Regions from separate parts of the Jonesia denitrificans DSM 20603 genome, predicted to be linked through region 1. Evidence: riboswitches for the same ligand, from Rfam matches in the RefSeq annotation. Region 1 holds a riboswitch; the other holds the start of a gene.
What was found. A riboswitch is a leader RNA that binds a small molecule or an ion and turns the genes downstream of it on or off. The one in region 1 is predicted to bind S-adenosylmethionine.
Positions count from the first base shown of each region.

Region 1 (7,230 bases):
CCGCATCACAGAGCGGCGGTTGCGTTCACCTGCAGCCGCCAACCGTGCTTGCATGAGGGGAGCCGCCCGTAACAAACGCAAGGTAGTTAACCCTTGCAACGCATCCAAATAATCGGCCGCTAACGCCTGACGTTGCGCCCGGGACTGACCTGACACCCGCCGAAACGCCCGCTGAAACCCATACACAGCAGCCGGAATAAGTGGCACTAACACCAGCACAACAAGCGCTGTCACCCAATCAATGAACAGCGCAATCACACCTAACACCAACACCGGCGACACCACCGAAGCAACCGATGGACCCACAAACCCCACCCGGTACGCGGCGACCCGTTCCGCGCCGTCCATGGCCATGGACACCACTGCTCCCGTGCGATCACCCGCCCGTGGCGTTGGCCCGACCCGCAAGATCTGCCGAATGATGCGGTCACGGACCGTTGCTTCTTCACGCGCGCTTCCTCGCGCCGTGACCCACACCCCGGCACCGGTGAGCACGGCGGCAAGAACCGCGACCACCAGGGTGGACCATTCCCCTACTGTTGGGCTGATTCCCGCAACAAGCGGAGCAAACGGGGCCTGGTTTGCGTCTGGAAGCGTCCCTGCTTCCACAATGTCTGGGGTGGCCCCTGAGGTCGCGAGATACCGGTCCACCACCGCGCCAACCAGCACAAACAACAGGCCCGTGACAACCGATGCGGCACTGAACAACACTGCCGACCAACGAGTTGTGCGGGCAAGAAGTGGTGAGTACAGCAACGCTGGGTCCACCGGCGGCGGCCCACTTGGCCCGCCCTTTGCGCGAGAACCGTCACGGTCGCCGGGGTGACCATTGCCGGTTGGGTGACCGGGGTGACCTGGCCGGGAAGTCGTCACAGAATCAGGTCGTGAGGACGGGGGTGACGAAGGGTGGGACGCCGACATGACTGCAACCTAACACACGCAACATGGTGGCACTCAGTAGGTGCGCGCATCGGTTATTGATCCTGGTCACACCCGATGTAACTAGCGCACAAGAAGATGCAACCCGCCTTCAACGACCACTGCGAGCACTCCCATCAAACACACCCACCACACGTACCCCCAACGGCGTGATTCAGCAGCAAAAGTCCCAGCAAACAAGGCAGCCCACAACCCCAGTGATACAAAGGGGCCACTCGCCGCATACACGGTCGCCGCATGCGCGAAGGGTTGCACCATGGGCATCATGGACGCCACCGTGATCACCAGTGCAGACCCGACCGTGATTGTTAACGCTGCGATCAACAGGGGCACCTGCGGTAAGTTCGCGGCGCGTCGGGCGGCGGGCTCCTGGGACAACGGCTGCACCGCCCACAACATGACAAAAGGAATGAGTAACATCAATGCCAGGTGGGTGATCAGCCACCACTGCGAGCATGACACCTGCGGGTCAATCACCGCCGCAAAACTGGACACAGAACCACTTCGGGTACCGACCGAGGACACCCCGTGATCAACACCGATCAACACGACACCCAGCCCTGTCGCAGCCAACACAACCAGCACCGGTCGCGGAAGAGTCACCACGCGAAACCGAGAAACAAGAGGCGCAGAGAACCTGCGTCCCTCGGGAGCAAGCATGATCCCCGTCGCAGGTGTCACTGGTGACATGCCTCCACCTTTTCCTCATCAATCAACCCGGCACTAAGGGTTTGGTGCCGCCCGATCACGCTTCCCCCAAAGCCCTGTTGTGATCTGGGCGGCACCACTGTGTCCCCACCATGTTTGTGTCACAACTCCCCGTGGACTTACAGGGTGAAAGAAAGAAGTTCTCCACCCGCGACACAGAAGCCCACAATGTGGACGCTGGTTGTTCACGCACCGGAATCCGGTGCACACTGATCGTGTTCTGTTCCATCCAGAGCGGCCGAGAGTTCTGGCTCGTTGACGCCGCAGCAACCCACTCCTGAACGGAAGCCTCCACAGGGAAACGGGTGCTAACGCCAGATCCGATGGAGAATTAGTCATGGCTTCCTTTGACGTGTCAGCCACAGCTCGCGGATTTCACCGGCCTACGGTGTCGTTCGAGTTGATGCCTCCGCGTAACCCTGCGGCGGCACCAAAGTTTTGGAACACTGCCCGCAAGCTTGTTGAGGCGCATCCCGATTTTGTGTCCGTCACCTACGGCGCAGCGGGGGGCGACCGCGATTCGGCGCGCACAGTGGTGGAAACTCTCGTGCAACACACCAACGTGTTGCCGATCGCGCACCTCACCTGTGTGGGGGCGACTCGAGACAACGTGGCAGACACCATTGATGATTTCCTGGCAGCCGGGGCGCGCACGTTCCTCGCGTTGCGGGGAGACCCACCAAAGGACCAACCTGACTGGGCGCCACCCACCAACGGTGTGGTGTCGTCGCTCGAACTCATTGCGCTTCTGCGTGATGTGGAAGCGCAACGGTGTCAGGCAGATGCGTCTGAGGCGCTGCGTGGGGCAATGAAGCCGTTAACCATCGCGGTTGCGACGTTCCCAGAGGGGAACCGCGATGCGGGGACAACCCGTGAACAAGAAGCTGCCCGACTGTTGCAAAAGCAGCAAGCTGGCGCGAACTTTGCGATCACCCAGTTGTTCTACACGGCGTCGGCGTACACCGAGTTTGTGGATGTGGCACGTTCCTTGGGTGTCACCATTCCCATCGTGGCTGGCATCTTGCCGATGACCGATCCACAACGGTTACGACGGTTGGAACAGTTGACCGGAGTACCGGTCCCCCTTGAGTTAGCAGCACAGTTAGATGCGATTGCTAGCCCCCATGTGCGGCACTCTCACGGCATTGCGGCGTCAGTGGATTTAGCGAACGCGGTCCTTGACTCCGGGGCCCCCGGGTTGCACATTTACACGTTTAATAAGCACGAACCTGCACTGGACCTGCTCGAGGGCGTACACCTCGGAGGTTCACTGGGTGGGGTGGCGCCTGTGCGTTCACCGCAGCCAGTGGATGTGGCCGGGTGGCCGCAGGTTGGCGCATCCCCTGTCACTGCGTAGGTTGCGGGTGCCCCGTGTGGTGCCTTGTGATCGGGTGGTGACGTGTCCGTCTCTGCTGGTCGCGCCGTGTGGGCGACTGTAGGGTTTTCCGTTTTCTTGTGAGGGATGACCATGTCTTTTGTTTCTTCTGTTTTTCCGTCTGCCACGATTTTGGGGTACCCGCGTATTGGGGACCGCCGCCAGCTCAAGCGTGCGTTGGAGTCGTTGTGGGCGGGTCGGTCCAATGCGGATGAGTTCGCTGCCACAACCCACCAATTACGGGCTGCCACCCGGGAACGGTTAGCGGCCCGCGGGTTGGGGCGCGATGACTCCTCGATCCCGGAGTCGTTTAGTTGGTATGACCAGGTTCTTGATGCGGCCGTGACGTTTGGGGTGATCCCAGACCGGTTCCGTTCGTTGGATTGGTCGGGGGACCTGGTTGGTGCGTACAGCACGGTGGCGCGTGGTGTGGGTGATGATGCCCCGTTAGAGATGACGAAGTGGTTCAACACGAACTACCACTATTTGGTTCCGGAAGTAGATGAGTCCACCCCGTTTGTGTTGAACCCGACGTTGGTGACGTCGCTGGTCGACGAGGCCCGTGCGCAGGGTTTTGTCACCCGCCCAACGATTGTTGGTCCGGTGACGTTCTTGGCGCTGTCCAAAGCTGCGACTTCCGCTTCCACGGGTTTTGACCCGTTGTCACGCCTGGACGAGTTGGTGGGTGTGTACGTGGAGTTGCTGGCGGTTCTCGTTGAGCGTGGTGTGCAATGGGTTCAGTTGGATGAGCCTGCGTTGGTGTCAGAGAACTTGTCAGTGGATGCGACCGCATTAGAGCAAGCGTTTGTGGCCGCTTATGCGCGTTTGACGTCTGCCGATGCGCGCCCCAACATCCTAGTGACCGCCCCGTTTGCGTCGTTGGGTGCGTTGGCAGAACCTGTGCTGAACTCAGGTGTTGAAGCCGTTGCGGTGGACCTCGTACACGGTGACCTTCCTGCGGCAGTCCCAGACGGGGTGACACTTGTTGCTGGCGTGGTCAATGGTCGCAACGTGTGGCGGTGTGACCTAGATCAGGCTCGGCGTGTGCTTGAAGGAGTACACGCGGGTTCAGTGGCAGTATCAACGTCCACGAGTTTGCAGCATGTTCCACACACTGTTGCCGACGAACCAACACTGGACCCCACACTAGCGTCATGGTTGGCGTTCGCTGACGAAAAGATCAGCGAGGTTGTCACCTTAGCGCGAGGTCTCACCCAAGGATGGGATGCGGTGGCATCCGAGCTCGACGATGCGCGAACCGTGTTAGCCGCCCGGGCGGCAGCCCCTGGGGTGACCGTGCCGCACGTGCGGGAACGGGTTGCGGGAATCACCCATGCTGACCTGGCTCGAACCACCATCGATGGAAAACGCGCATCGATAGCCTCACGGGTCGCGCAACAGCAGGAACGACTTCAACTTCCTCCACTGCCGACCACAACAATTGGGTCCTTCCCACAAACAGCAGATATTCGCCGGGCACGCGCCCAGTGGACACGCGGTGACCTCACTGACGCGGACTACCAGGTGCAGATGCGCACCGAAATCGAACGTGTCATCCGCTTGCAGGAAGACCTGGGTCTTGACGTTCTTGTCCATGGCGAAGCGGAACGCAACGACATGGTGCAGTACTTCGCAGAACACCTCGATGGTTTCGTCGTCACCGAAAACGGGTGGGTACAGTCCTACGGTTCGCGGTGCACTCGCCCATCCATCCAGTGGGGCGACGTCTCCCGCCCAGCTCCCATCACCACACAATGGGCAACCTACGCCCAGTCACTGACTCCCAAACCCGTCAAAGGGATGCTCACCGGACCAGTGACGATCATGGCATGGTCCTTCATCCGTGAAGACCTTCCACTCGCAGAAACAGCGAAACAAATTGGTCTGGCACTCCGTGACGAAGTGGGTGACCTGGAAGCAGCAAACATTGCGGTCATCCAAGTGGACGAACCAGCACTCCGCGAACTCCTCCCCTTGAAAAAGGCTGACCACAAAGACTACCTCGACTGGTCTGTGTCCTCCTTCCGCCTTGCCACCACAGGTGTGCGCCCCGACACCCAAATCCACACCCACCTGTGCTACTCCGAGTTCAACGACATCATCGATGCCATTGACCACCTTGGGGCAGACGTCACCTCCATTGAGGCGGCCCGCTCACGCATGGAAGTCCTGGGGGCGCTCGCCGTTTCCGGGTTTGGGCGCGGGGTTGGCCCGGGGATCTATGACATCCACTCACCCCGAGTCCCCTCCGTCGAAGAATTGGCGGAACTCCTTGACCTTGCGGTGCGTTCGGTTCGCCCAGAGTTGCTGTGGGTGAACCCTGATTGCGGGTTGAAAACCCGCGGATATGACGAAACAGTGGCGTCGTTACGCAACCTTGTTCAAGCAGCCCACGACGTGCGAGCACATGTGGCAGTGACCGCGTAACCACAGGAACGACAACTGACCTGGGCGAGCCCGGTCACCAGAACGGGGTGTGCGGCAACTGGCCGCACACCCCGTTTGTCACCCGCGCATCGTTAAGCAGATGCCACTGAACCGCGCTGGACGGTCGCCGGTGTCACCGCAGGCCGAACCCGGCGCTGCACAGCTTTCCCCACCTCAATGACGAGGAACACCCCCGCAGCAATTGCGAAGGTCATCAACCACCGGTCAAGCGGCAACGGTGTGGACCCAAACCAGGTGTTCATCGCAGGCAAGAGCGTGTACAACAGTTGCACCGCAATCAACGTGAGCGCCGCAACCCACACTGCACGGTTTCCTTTGACAAGATCCCAGGTCACACTGGACCGATGCAGGAACCGGCAGTTGAGAAGGTACGCAAGTTGAGCAAAAGCAAGGATCATCACCGCCGTGGTCTGGGTGACATCTTCAGCTGATCCGCGGGCCTGCTCCACCCACACAACCGCGAGGGTCACCCCACCAATGAGGAGCGACACTAACCCCACATGAAGCAACGCACCTGCAGTGAGGACGCCTTCCTTCGGGTCGCGTGGGGCACGGTCCATCAGCCCTGCCTCAGCAGGTTCGTACGCCAACGCAAGGGACAGTGTGACCGCCGTGATCATGTTGATCCACAGAATCTGTGCAGGTGTCAGAGGTAGGGCCGCACCCACAAGCACCGCAAACAAGATCACCAGCGACTGGGCACCATTGGTGGGAAGCAGGAAAATCACGGACTTGCGGATGTTGTCAAAGATCCGCCGCCCTTCTTCCACGGCCCGTTCAATGGTGGCGAAGTTGTCATCCGCCAAAACAATGTCAGCGGCTTCCTTCGTGGCTTCAGTCCCTTTGATGCCCATCGCGACACCAACATCGGCACGTTGTAATGCCGGGGCGTCGTTGACGCCGTCACCGGTCATGGCCACCGTGTCGCCGTTATGCTGCAAGGCCCGCACGATCCTCAGTTTGTGTTCTGGGCTTGTGCGCGCAAAGACGCGGACATGTCGGACCGTGTCTTGAAGTTCGTCGTCCGATTGTCGATCAACGTCCGCGCCGGTGAGGAGCGTTGTGGTCCCGTCATCGTTGCGCGCAACAATACCTAATTCCTGCGCAATGGAGTGGGCTGTTTTTGCGTGGTCTCCGGTGATCATGATGACGGTGATCCCGGCGCGTTGACATTGCTCGATGGCGTCGATCGCTTCCGGGCGGGCTGGGTCGACAATCCCGACAAGTCCGAGGAAGGTGAGGTCGTTAACGTCGTCGAGTCGGAGCGTGGTGCGGTGCTCTTCGCGGCGCCGGTGGGCAACCGCGAGCACCCGCAACCCGCGGGCTGCTAGTTCGTCAATTCGGTCTTCCCACCAGGCACGGTCAAGGGGCTCTTCCTCGCCGTGATCACCGATGTGCTGGGTGGAACGATCCAGGAGCCGATCCGGCGCACCAGCAACGTGAAGGACCTGTTCATCAAGATCGGGGAGGTGATCAAGGGTTGCCGCAAACTTGTGGGAGGACTCAAAGGGAACTGAGGCGGTCCGGGCAAATTCTTGGGGTGCCCCCGCCTTCATTGTGAGGACCCTCATACCGCCGTCGGTGGGTTGCCCCACCAGTGTCCATTGGTCGTGTGCGTGTTGCACAGTGGAGTCGTTGGCTGCCGATGCGGCGCACACAAGCCGCCACAGGTCCCCGTGGTCTTCAGGGTCCACTGCTTGCCCGTCACGCTGGATGGTTCCCGTTGGTGCGTAGCCTTCACCGGTGACCGTGTACTGGTT
Region 1 covers NC_013174.1:201,053-208,282, reverse strand. Annotated here, with positions in the region: gene JDEN_RS00980 (ABC transporter ATP-binding protein/permease) at 1-873, opposite strand, end outside; gene JDEN_RS00975 (hypothetical protein) at 1,003-1,629, opposite strand; SAM riboswitch class I at 1,870-1,977, shown strand; gene JDEN_RS00965 (methylenetetrahydrofolate reductase) at 1,985-3,004, shown strand; gene metE (5-methyltetrahydropteroyltriglutamate--homocysteine S-methyltransferase) at 3,116-5,449, shown strand; gene JDEN_RS00955 (cation-translocating P-type ATPase) at 5,542-7,230, opposite strand, start outside.

Region 2 (7,230 bases), 400 kb from region 1:
GGCTCCATCACCGTCACCAACACCTCAACGACACCCTGCACAGTTCAGGGATATCCAGGGTTTGGTGCACGAGGAGAATGGGGCAACACGTTCCTCCTCGTCGCAGAACAAGACGACCCGCTACACAACCCAGACCCTTCATCAAAACAATCTGACACAACTCAACAACCAGTGATCATTGTGGATCCAGGTGGCTCCGCAAAAGCAAACATGGGGTGGTATGGAGAACTCGCAGGCGCCTACAGCGAACCAATCTCGTTGTTCATCGTCCAATTAGTCGAGGGTGACACCCCCGTCACCCAACCAGTGACATCTCCGTATTCGGACAAGGAACAAGACGCCACCTCCGCGAACGGGCTACCAGCCCCCAACAGCTCGCTAGACATCGGGCTCACAACAAGCGTCGAGGTTGGACCTTTCGCCGTCATCCCGCCACCCAAAGAAGGGAACATCTCAGAGTAACGGCGTGCTCTGCTTGGGACCGTTAGTGCACAGGTTGTTGAGTTGAACATAGGTACGCGCGGAATCACGCCGCGAATATGCGAAGAGCGCTAGATCTTTTTGCAATTACATTAACATAAACTCCAATTGTGTCTTTGGGAAGGAGTAGACCAATAAAAGATCTTGATTGCTATTCCAAATAAATTCGATGACTCATATCCGAATTTGAACGCAACTGTTTTTGTCAACTTTAAATGTACAAAGATACAAATTTTTTTATTTGTACTTACTAATAAAATTATTTACTGTAGCCTTGATTTCCTCTCCATTTCCCTGCATCATGTGCCCACCAGTTTCGAAAATCTTCAAGGTTAGATTTGGAAATCTTTTAGATACTTCCATGGTTTTATTTATATCTATCAGCTTGTCATCCTTTGATTGCAGGATTAATGTGGGCACTTTTAGTGACTCAATTTTATAATCTTCAAAATTGACTGCCATGTCAGGATTTGTAACTTCACTATCTAGTTTAATTCCTAATTTCTTGGCATTGATAGGCAGCATGCTATTAATTATTGATGGATCCATTCCAATAGTTGTCTTGAAAAATGGACTTAAAATAAACATTGCATAATCACCCACCATAAAATCAGGAGGCCCTTGCTTTAAATTTATATTTGAAGGTTTTTCTATTTCTGGAATGGCCGAACAATATAAAATTAGCCCTTTACATCTTTCAGGATAGTCAAGCGCAAATCTGATTGCTACAGTACCTCCCGCAGATGCCCCCATAACAAATACTTTATTTATTTTTAGTTTGTCCAAAAGTTCAATATAAGCTTTTGCTTGCTCTTTTGGCGTGCCATTTCCTAAAACATCACTTTTTAAGTATCCAAACCTTGATGGAGCAATTATACGATTTTTCTTAGAAAAATCGATGACATTTTCAAAAGCTTGGTCAAAACCTCCAAATAGCCCGTGATTTGAAAGTATTATTTCTCCTTGGCCCCTATCTAAATATTCCATTTTTCCATATGATAAATCCACAATCATAGCATTATATTCTTTAAAACGTTTCTTAGATTCCTCTAGAGCTTTCCTTAATCTTATCGCTTGCACAAAACAATACAGCAAAATTAGTATAATTAAAATTGTTAAGATTATTTTTTTCATTTTACACCTCACATCTGTCGCAGAAATCATTCATTATCTGAATCAATTTTTGTAAACTTTGAAATTTACAAAGGGGGAAAATTATGTTAGCACTAATATTTTCTCTCAAATAATAAGGCTTACTCCAAACTACCGATACCTTTTATCGACAGCCTTAGATTCAGCCTAATTTTACAATATTTTATTTATTAGTCTGTCGCAACCTTTGACATCAATACTACCGTCTCAACGTGGTTGGTGTGGGGAAACATGTCGAATAGCCTGGCGCGGGTGGGCTGAAACTGCGGCATGGCGGTGAGGTCTTTCGCGAGTGACCGGGCGTTGCAGCTTGAGTACACAACGGTGTGCGCGTCACTTGCGTTCAACCACTCGGCAAGGTCCACGCCGATCCCTCGCCGTGGCGGGTTAACCACGACAAGATCAGGTCCGCCATCAGCTAGCCGTGCACTATGTCCGGTACTGAACGTCGTGGCATCGAGGGCATCAAATGTCACGTTTGTGAGTGCCCGTTCGGCCGCGCTGGTGCGCGCAGATTCGATCGCTTCTGCACTAATTTCCACCCCGGTAACCCGGTTAGCATGCGGCGCAGCATGCAAAGCGAACCCACCCACCCCGCAGAACAGGTCCCACACGTGCTGTGGGCGCGCATCGGCAATCCACTGCTCCGCTTGACGGTACAAGTGCGCCGCAACGGGGGTGTTGGTTTGGAAAAAACTCTGCGGACGCAGGTAGAGAGGAATGTCGCCCACCCGCATCGTCAAGGAGTTGTCTTTGGTGAGGACAATTTCTCGATCCCCTTCGAGGATCGCTTTGTGTTCAGGTTGCAGGTTGACAGTGACCACCCGCACCTGCGGATTCTCGGCGAGCCAACCGGGAAGGTGCTTGCTGATGCGCGTAACCGGTTCCTGCGAGCGGGCCACGAATCGCACCATGTACTCACTGTCCGGGGATTCGGTGACGAGGACATATTTGAGTTCACCACGCCGGTCAGCAACTCGATACGGTTCTATGCGGGCGGCCATGATGAAGGCCCTCACCGCGTCAAGCACTTCCTGCATGCCCTGCGTGTACAAAGGGCAATCACGCAGGTCAACGCCACCAAAGGACGCATCAAGGATCCCAAGGATCGGGTTGTCTGCTGTGCCAGATACCGCCATTTTCGCTTTGTTGCGAAACCCTGCTTGGGCACTGGCAACGGGAGGGAGCCAGTCAAGATCGGGGTATTCCCCAAGGAGTGCGTGCACGTCAGCGGCTTTTGTGGCGAGTTGACGCTCGTAGGGGATGTCAAGGAGGGCGCACGAACGGCACCTGTGTGCGTCAAAGTGGTGGCACTGCATCTCACTATTGTTCCTCATGAGTTGACGGGTGCCTTGCCGGGCCTTGGCGCATCGGGGTGGTTGGAACCGGTCAGGCTGGTGGCGAGACTGGTAGCGAAGTGGCTGGCGGCTGGTGGGTGAGGGTTCCTCACACTGAACCGGCAGTTATGCCACAGGGACCGGTGAGTTCTCCTTGGGGTGCGTATCGGTTTGTGTGGGGCGGGTGCGCGGGGTCGGGCCGCACCCGGCTGCTACGTCGGCAACAGCTGCAGCAGCGGTTGCAATGAGACCGTCTAACCCGGATCCGGCTGGTGTGGGCCGTGGGTCGTTGTGCACAGCCCAGCAGCCGTTGATGATGTCGTAGGTGGCGTCACTTCCCTGCTCAACCCACTGGGTGACCGCAGCAATAAGGCGTTCCACCTCGTCTACTGTGGTTCCTACCCCAACTGATGCGCGAATCGCCCCGTTCTCAACCCCTAACCGGGTGAGCAGTGGGTGGGCGCAAAAACGCCCGTCTCGCACCCCAATACCGTGTTCTGCTGACAGGTATGCGGCGACAAGCCCTGGGTCGCACTGAGCAACCGTGAAGGAAACCACCCCTACCGGGTCGCAGGAGTCTTCCCACAGCCGCAAGATCCGTACTCCCTCAATGGCCGACAAACCCTCGACAAGCCGCGTGCGCAACACGTTTTCGTGGCGTTCCAGTTCGCCGGCAGGGAGGTTTCCTAACGCCTCGCACGCTGCTGCGAGCGCAACAGCACCGATCACGTTGGGTGATCCTGCTTCGTGTCGGGCGGGGGCTGGCGCCCAGGTGATGGTGGTGAGTGTGACGTTGTGAACCGCGCCTCCCCCTGCGAGGTACGGGTGTCCAGCGTCGAGCCAATCACGTCGACCAACGAGTGCACCTGCGCCAAAGGGCGCGTAGGTTTTGTGGCCGGAGAACACAACGTAGTCTGCGCCGCTGGTGGTGAGGGAGAATCCGCGGTGTGGGACGAGTTGGGCGGCGTCAATGACGATGCGTGCACCTGCTGCGTGGGCGATGTCAACGAGCTCGGTGATGGGTAGTGCTTCACCGGTGACGTTGGAGGCGCCTGTTGCTGCCACGAGTGTGTAGTTGTCGCGGGCTAGTTCGGCGCGTAGTTGGGTGAGGGTTTCACGGATGGTTGTGGCAGCGGTGATGACTGTTGCCCCACCGGATGCGGCTTGCCAGGGCAGGAGGTTCGCGTGGTGTTCGATGTCGAGGACGAGGACTTTCCCGGGGGTCCCGTCAGGGTTGGTGGGGATGCACCCGGCGAGGAGGTTGAGGGAATCGGTGGTGTGCCGGGTGATGATGGTGACGTCGTCTGCGCGGGCGCCCACATGCTGACCGATGCTTGTGCGCGCTGCTTCGTACAGTGCGGTGGATACTTGGGAGAGGTATCCGGCGCCTCGGTGCACGGAGGCGTACAGCGGGAGGACTTGGTTGACCCGTTCTTGGACGGCGACTAGTGCCGGGGCGCTGGCGGCGCAGTCAAGGTTGGCGTATGTGGTTGACCCACCGTTGATGAGGGGAACCCGGGTGTGGGCGCCAACTACGGGAAGGCATGGTGTGTGGTGGTTCATGTGTGTCTCCATGGTGATGGGGACCTCCCTGCCTGCCTGTTCACCCAGCCGCGCCACGGGTGTGGCGTGATGTGCGTGGCGCTTGTGGCGCTCATGGGTGGGATTGTCAGGTGACAGGTCCCGCGCTTGCCCCCGGAGCTGGTTGGCTCGGGGCCTGGTCTTCACCCGGGGCACCCCACCGCAGGTGGAGGGTTGCCGGCCAGCAAACCGGGGTTTTACGCTGGCACTCGTGACCTGACACCAGAGTGTGGGATGTTGGTCTGTGGTGTCAACGCCACACCACACACGTCTCACATTTTGAAAAGGGTGTCTCATTTTTTGCGGTCATCGGTCATGATCGTTGAGTACAACCATCCAGAGCGGTCGAGTGACTTGGCACCGTGACACCGCAGCAACCCCCCGACACGTCATCCGGGTGAGGGTGCTAACGCCAGAACGATGGAGGACAGCATGACATATGCAGGCGACCTAACCCCGCAAGAAGCGTTTGACCTTGCCGCACAGAACCCCGACGCCGTGTTCGTGGACGTCCGCACGGTAGGGGAATGGCAAACCATTGGGGTCCCCGACCTCACCAGCATCAACCACGACGTTCACTACATCGAATGGGTCACCGCGTTCGGACCCAACAACCAGTTCCTCACCCAACTCGCCAACACCGGGGTCACCCCGGGCGATGGCCGACCCATCATCTTCCTGTGCCGCTCTGGGAACCGCTCCATTGGCGCAGCTACGGCCGCCACCGTTGCCGGGTACGGCCCCGCCTACAATGTCCTTGAAGGATTCGAAGGCGACACCGACGACTACGGCAACCGCACCGTCAACGGGTGGAAACTGCGCGGCCTGCCCACCACCACCTTCACCGAAGGCGAGTAACCCCGTGTCCCGCACCCTACGCCCCGCTACCCTTGCCGTGCGGGGCGGGCAAACCCGTACCGCCTTCGACGAAACCTCTGAACCTCTCTTCCTCACCCAGGGATACGTGTACTCCACTGCTCAGGAAGCAGAAGCTGCCTTTAACGGCGACATCGATCGGTTCATCTACTCACGGTACGGAAACCCCACCGTCCACACCTTCGAAGAGCGCCTGCGCCTCATGGAAGGCGCTGACGCCTGCTACGCCACCGCCACCGGCATGTCCGCCGTGTTCACAGCACTCGCCGCCGTGGTGAAATCCGGGTCGCGCATCGTTGCCGCGCGCGCCTTGTTCGGCTCATCCCTGGTGATCTTTGACGACATCTTCGCCAAGTGGGGCATCCGCACCGACTATGTTGACGGCCACGTTCTATCCCAATGGGAAGAAGCCCTCGCCACCCCAGCTGACGTGGTGTTTTTTGAAACACCATCCAACCCCATGCAAGACATCATCGACGTCGCAGCCGTGGCACGTCTTGCCCACGATGCGGGCGCCCTCGTCATTGTCGACAACGTCTTTGCCACCCCTGTCATGCAACGCCCCCTTGAACTCGGGGCTGACGTGGTCGTGTACTCCGCGACCAAGCACATTGACGGGCAAGGCCGTGTCCTCGGCGGCGCAATCCTTGGCTCTACCGACTACATTTCTGGGCCAGTACAAACAATGATCCGCAACACCGGCCCCTCCCTCTCCCCCTTTAACGCTTGGGTGCTCCTCAAAGGACTCGAAACCCTCCCTGTGCGGGTCGCCGCCCAAAACGCCGGCGCCCTCACGATCGCACAAACACTAGAGACCACCCCCGGAATCATCAACGTGCGCTACCCCTACCTGCCCAGCCACCCCCAGCACGAGTTAGCGCGCACGCAACAAACCGGCGGTGGAACTGTCGTCACATTCGACCTAGACATCCCGCAAGGAACAACACCTGAGCAGCAAAAACACCATGCTTTTGCGTTCTTGAACGCGTTAACCATTGTGGACATTTCCAACAACCTTGGTGACGCGAAAACTCTTGCCACCCACCCTGCCACAACAACCCACCGCAAACTCGGGGTCGAAGGGCGAGCCAAAGTGGGCATGTCGGAAACAACGATCCGCCTGTCCGTCGGCCTCGAAGACGTCCGCGACATCCTCGACGACATCACCCAAGCCCTCGTCACCGCGCAACGCACCGAGTAAGACCAGCACATTCTATTTGTCCAACTGCTAAACTATTGCGGGTAAGCAACGACGCTTAAGGACCCACAATGTCTCTGGACACCACCGCCCACACTGCCACCTCTCCCCACCCCGCATGGCTCCCGCCAACAACCCTGGCACGCCTCGGCGACCTCACCACCACCCTCGACATCCCGCCACACCTTGCCGACCACCCCGTGATCACCACCCTGCGCAGCGAAATCACCCACGCAGCACACAACGCAACCACCACGGAGCACCCGGGGCGCGCATCGGCAACCACCACCACATCACGCACCCTCACCCTGCGGCTCACACCCCCCACAGGCGCCACCAACCAACCCGCATCAACACAGTTCCTCGGTGACCCCCACGATGACGCCTACACACTCACCACCACACCCGACACCATCACCGTCACCGGACGCACCCCCAACGCACTGCTCTACGGTTACTTCGCCCTCCTCCGCCACGACCTCACCACACTGCCCCCCACCAGTAAGCACACCCCCGCCACCGCGATCCGCATGCTCGACCACTGGGACAACCTCAGTGTTCACCCCGTGATGGGACAGATCGAACGCGGATACGCTGGCGACTCCA
Region 2 covers NC_013174.1:2,552,642-2,559,871, forward strand. Annotated here, with positions in the region: gene JDEN_RS11965 (DUF4232 domain-containing protein) at 1-462, shown strand, start outside; gene JDEN_RS11970 (alpha/beta fold hydrolase) at 718-1,614, opposite strand; gene rlmC (23S rRNA (uracil(747)-C(5))-methyltransferase RlmC) at 1,803-2,951, opposite strand; gene JDEN_RS11980 (aminotransferase class V-fold PLP-dependent enzyme) at 3,096-4,532, opposite strand; SAM riboswitch class IV at 4,650-4,767, opposite strand; SAM riboswitch class I at 4,880-4,977, shown strand; gene JDEN_RS11985 (rhodanese-like domain-containing protein) at 4,983-5,408, shown strand; gene JDEN_RS11990 (O-succinylhomoserine sulfhydrylase) at 5,413-6,627, shown strand; gene JDEN_RS11995 (alpha-glucuronidase) at 6,696-7,230, shown strand, end outside.
Region 2: it holds a riboswitch for S-adenosylmethionine, as region 1 does, so the genes downstream of both, JDEN_RS11980 (aminotransferase class V-fold PLP-dependent enzyme) here and JDEN_RS00965 (methylenetetrahydrofolate reductase) in region 1, are expected to answer to the same signal.